Regions from separate parts of the Aminobacter sp. Y103A genome, predicted to be linked through region 2. Evidence: riboswitches for the same ligand, from Rfam matches in the RefSeq annotation. Region 2 holds a riboswitch; the other holds the start of a gene.
What was found. Region 2 has a riboswitch for S-adenosylmethionine ahead of Amn_RS04725 (O-succinylhomoserine sulfhydrylase). Riboswitches for the same ligand answer to the same signal wherever they lie in the genome.
Positions count from the first base shown of each region.

Region 1: another riboswitch for S-adenosylmethionine. It lies ahead of metA (homoserine O-acetyltransferase MetA); the one in region 2 lies ahead of Amn_RS04725 (O-succinylhomoserine sulfhydrylase).

Region 1 is NZ_AP017986.1:4,807,550-4,809,748, forward strand. Features, by position in the region: gene hisC (histidinol-phosphate transaminase) at 1-852, opposite strand, end outside; SAM riboswitch at 1,006-1,083, shown strand; gene metA (homoserine O-acetyltransferase MetA) at 1,133-2,056, shown strand; gene Amn_RS23530 (LysR family transcriptional regulator) at 2,103-2,199, opposite strand, start outside.
Region 2 is NZ_AP017986.1:971,023-973,221, forward strand. Features, by position in the region: gene apaG (Co2+/Mg2+ efflux facilitator ApaG/CorD) at 1-95, opposite strand, end outside; gene Amn_RS04725 (O-succinylhomoserine sulfhydrylase) at 256-1,449, opposite strand; SAM riboswitch at 1,493-1,570, opposite strand; gene Amn_RS04730 (2'-deoxycytidine 5'-triphosphate deaminase) at 1,712-2,199, shown strand, end outside.

The DNA of each region.
Region 1 (2,199 bases), 1.8 Mb from region 2:
GGCGTTGTGCGCCACCGTGCGCTCGACATGGCCGCGGTCTTCCATTGCCGCCACGCCGGCCTCGATGGCCGCCGCATTGACGTTGAAGGGACCGCGCATGCGCTCCAGCACGTCGATGATGTGCGACGGCGCATAGATCCAGCCGATGCGCATGCCGCCAAGGCCGTGGATCTTGGAGAAGGTCCGCGTCATGACGACGTTCTCGTTGGCCGCGACCAGCTCGACGCCCGATTCATAGTCGTTGCGGCGGACATATTCGGCATAGGCGGCATCGAGCACGAGCAGCACGTTCTTGGGCAGTGCCGCGTGCAGGCGGCGCACCTCCTCGAACGGCAGGTAGGTGCCGGTCGGGTTGTTGGGGTTGGCGAGGAAGACGATCCTGGTCTTCGGCGTCACCGCCGCGATGATGTTGTCAACGCTGGCCTTCTCGGCATCCTCCTTGGCAACGACCGGCATGGCACCGGCTGCCTGGGTGTAGATCTTGTAAACCATGAAGCCGTGCTCGGTGTAGACGGCCTCGTCGCCCGGCGAGAGATAGCTCTGGGACAACAGGCCCAGCACTTCGTCGGAGCCATTGGTGCACAGGATGTTGGCAGGATTCAGCCCATGGGTCGCCGCGATCGCCTGCCTCAGGCGTGACGCCGACCCATCGGGATAATACTCCATCTTATGCGATAGCCTTTGGACGGCCTCGATCGCATGGGGCGAGGCGCCGAGCGGATTTTCGTTCGACGACAGCTTATGGACCTTGGCGACGCCTGCCGGAGCGGAGCTCTTGCCGGGGACATAGGCTGCGATGTCCATGATGCCGGCGCGGGGTTCGGGGCGAATCTGCTCGGGTGCCTTGGTCATTTCGAAATATCCTGGATTGGCGCCTCCGGCCGGAGGCCGCAGCGGAAATACCGCCCGGTGCACGCAATGTCGAGGAAAACCGGCGGAACCGGGCGGTCTGGCCGGACGAATGGGTCGCGGTTGACGCAATCCCCGACCGGGCGTAATAGCAGGGCATAGACCCGTGGTGATTTGGCCGGTCGGCTTGCAGCCACGTTAAACAAGTCGCTAAAGGGCCGTTTGCGATCCGTAAACCGGCTTTGCGACAGCAATGCCGGTTTTGTTTTTTGGAGTTCGCACAGTGCCGATCAAGATCCCGGATCAACTCCCCGCCCGCCAAGTGCTGGAAAAAGAGGGCGTGTCCATCATGGATGAGCAGACAGCTCTCCGCCAGGACATCCGTCCGCTGCAGATCGGCCTGCTCAACCTGATGCCCAACAAGGTCAGGACCGAAACGCAGATCGCGCGCCTGATCGGCGCCAGCCCGCTGCAGGTCGAACTGACGCTGGTGCGCATCGGCACCCACAAGGCCAAGAACACCTCAGAAGATCACCTCATCGCCTTCTATCAGACCTGGGAAGAGGTCAAGGATCGCAAGTTCGACGGCTTCATCATCACCGGTGCGCCGGTGGAACTGCTGCCTTTCGAGGACGTGACCTACTGGGACGAACTCAAGCAGATCATGGACTGGACGACGACCAACGTGCACTCGCCGTTCTTCATCTGCTGGGGCGCGATGGCGGCCGCCTGGCATTTTCACCGCGTTCCCAAGCACACGCTGGAGCACAAGGCGTTCGGCGTCTACCGCCACAACAACAACGCGCCTGCCTCGCCCTATCTCGCCGGCTTCTCCGACGATTTCGCCATACCGGTGTCGCGCTGGACCGAGGTCCGTGCCTCTGACATCCCCGAAGGCTCCGGCCTGGAGCTTTTGATGGAATCGGAAGAGACCGGCCCGAGCCTGCTGGCCGAAGAAGCCGGCAACCGGCTCTACATGTTCAACCACATCGAATACGACTCGACCTCACTCAAGGAAGAGTATGACCGCGACGTGGCCGCCGGCGTGACGATTGCCGTGCCGCACGAATATTACCCCGACGACGACCCGCAGCGCCGGCCGCTGAATCGCTGGCGCTCGCACGCCCATCTTTTGTTCGGCAACTGGATCAACCGCGTCTACCAGACCACCGAGTACGATCTGGAAAACATCGGCAAGGGCCGCTAGCCTCCCCGAACAGGACCGCGCTCGACGCCGGGCGCGGTCCTTTGCCCTACCCCGCTTTGGCTCGATGCTCGTGGAAGGCGCAGGCGAGGATGCGCAGGGCTTCGCGCGAGCGGCGGTCGGTGAGCGACGAGTGCAGCACGATT
Region 2 (2,199 bases):
CCCCAGACGTAGCGGTTTTCCGATGGCTCCGACTGGTCCACCAGATAGAAGGGCTCGACCTCGACCGCGATGTTGCGGGTGATTGCGCGATACATATGCTGCGCTCCTTGGCCTGCACGATGACAGAGTCCGCCGCGCGAGGCTGCGGGTCAACTGCTGTTCGACAAAATCACGCCGATTGTGATGAGGCTGTGACGGATCTTACCGCCGGCTTGAACGGCGCTCCCGGTTGCGGAGCGCCGTTGTCCCGGGCGTCTAGCGCGCCGCCTTCAGCGCGTCGCCGATGTCGTTGAGCAGGTCGTCGGCGTCTTCGAGGCCGACCGACAGACGCAGCGTGCCGTCGTCGATGCCGAGCTCGGCGCGGGCCTCGTCGGTGAGGTTCTTGTGCGTCGTCGTCGCCGGATGGGTGATCAGGCTCTTGGCGTCGCCGAGATTGTTCGAGATCAGCACGATCCGCAGCGCGTTCTCGAAGGCGAAAGCGGCTTTCTTGCCGCCCTTGACGTCGAAGCAGATCAGCGTCGAGCCGCCCGACATCTGGCGCTTGACGATGTCGGCCTGCGGGTGGTCGGCGCGGCCCGGATAGATCAGGCGCGACACTTCAGGCTGCTCGGCGAGGAAGTCGGCGATCTTTCCGGCGGTCTCGGTCTGCTGGCGCACGCGCAGCGGCAGTGTCTCCAAGCCCTTGAGCAGCGTCCAGGCGTTGAACGGCGACAGGCTCGGGCCGGTGTGGCGGAAGTAGTCGTGCAGGTTCTCATCGATCCACTTCTTGTCCGACAGGATGACGCCGCCGAGGCAGCGGCCCTGGCCGTCGATGTGCTTGGTGGCAGAATAGACGACGACATGGGCGCCGAGCTCGAGCGGCTTCTGCTGCATCGGCGTGGCGAAGACATTGTCGACGACGAGGCGTGCGCCGATCGAATTGGCAAGGGTCGCGACCGCCGCGATGTCGACGACTTCGAGCGTCGGGTTGGTCGGGCTTTCCAGGAAGAACAGCTTGGTGTTGGGCTGGACCGCCTTTTCCCAGTTCTCGATCAGCGTGCCGTCGACCAGCGTCGCCTCGATGCCATACTTGGGCGCCAGCGTCTCGACGACCCAGCGGCACGAGCCGAACAGGGCACGGGCAGCAACGATGTGGTCGCCGGCCTTCAGGCCGCACAGGATGGCGGCGGTGACGGCCGCCATGCCGGAGGCGGTGGCACGTGCGTCCTCCGCGCCTTCGAGCGCACACATGCGCTTTTCGAACATGTCGACGGTGGGATTGGCGTAGCGCGAATAGATGAAGCCGGGGGTCTCGCCCTTGAAGCGGGCCTCGGCGCTTTCGGCGCTTTCATAGACATAGCCCTGGGTCAGGAAGATCGATTCCGAGGTCTCGCCGAAGCCGGAGCGAAGGCTGCCGCCATGGACGAGGGTGGTCTGGGGTTTCCAGTTACGCTGCTTTTCGGAGCTCATAGCCAAATCCAAATACAAAAAAACCGGCCGCGATAAGTCGCAACCGGTCCACAACGCGGCCCTTTAGCGACTTGTTTAACGTGGCTGCAAGCCGACCGGCCAAATCACCACGGGATAAATGTCCTTTAGACCCGCAGCCTGCTTGCGTCAATTGCGAGGACGACTAAACGTTTTGGGCCACGCACATGAGCCCGGAAACGGTCGGGATCCAGCGGCCCCGGCTCGCTTTTTGGGCTGGCGGCGCTGTAGAGGAGTGAGGCAATTGCGGCAGTCGGGCATTCTTCCAGACCAGGACATCGCGGCGCTGTTTGCGTCGGGCGCGCTCAAGGCGTCGCCGCTCGATGCCGACCAGATCCAGCCGGCGAGCCTCGACCTGCGCCTTGGCGCCATCGCATATCGCGTGCGCGCGTCCTTCCTGCCTGGCCCCAATTCGCTGGTTCAGGCCAAGCTCGACCGGCTCAAGCTGCACGAGATCGACCTGAGCAATGGCGCGGTGCTGGAGACGGGCTGCGTCTACATCGTGCCGCTGCTGGAGAGTCTTGCTTTGCCTGCCGAAATATCGGCCTCGGCCAACCCGAAGAGCTCGACCGGCCGCCTCGACATCTTCACCCGTGTCATGACCGACCATGGCCAGGAGTTTGACAAGATTCCCGCCGGCTACAGCGGCCCGCTCTATCTTGAGGTCAGCCCGCGCACCTTCCCGATCGTCGCGCGCAAGGGTTCGCGCCTGTCGCAGATCCGCTTCCGCAA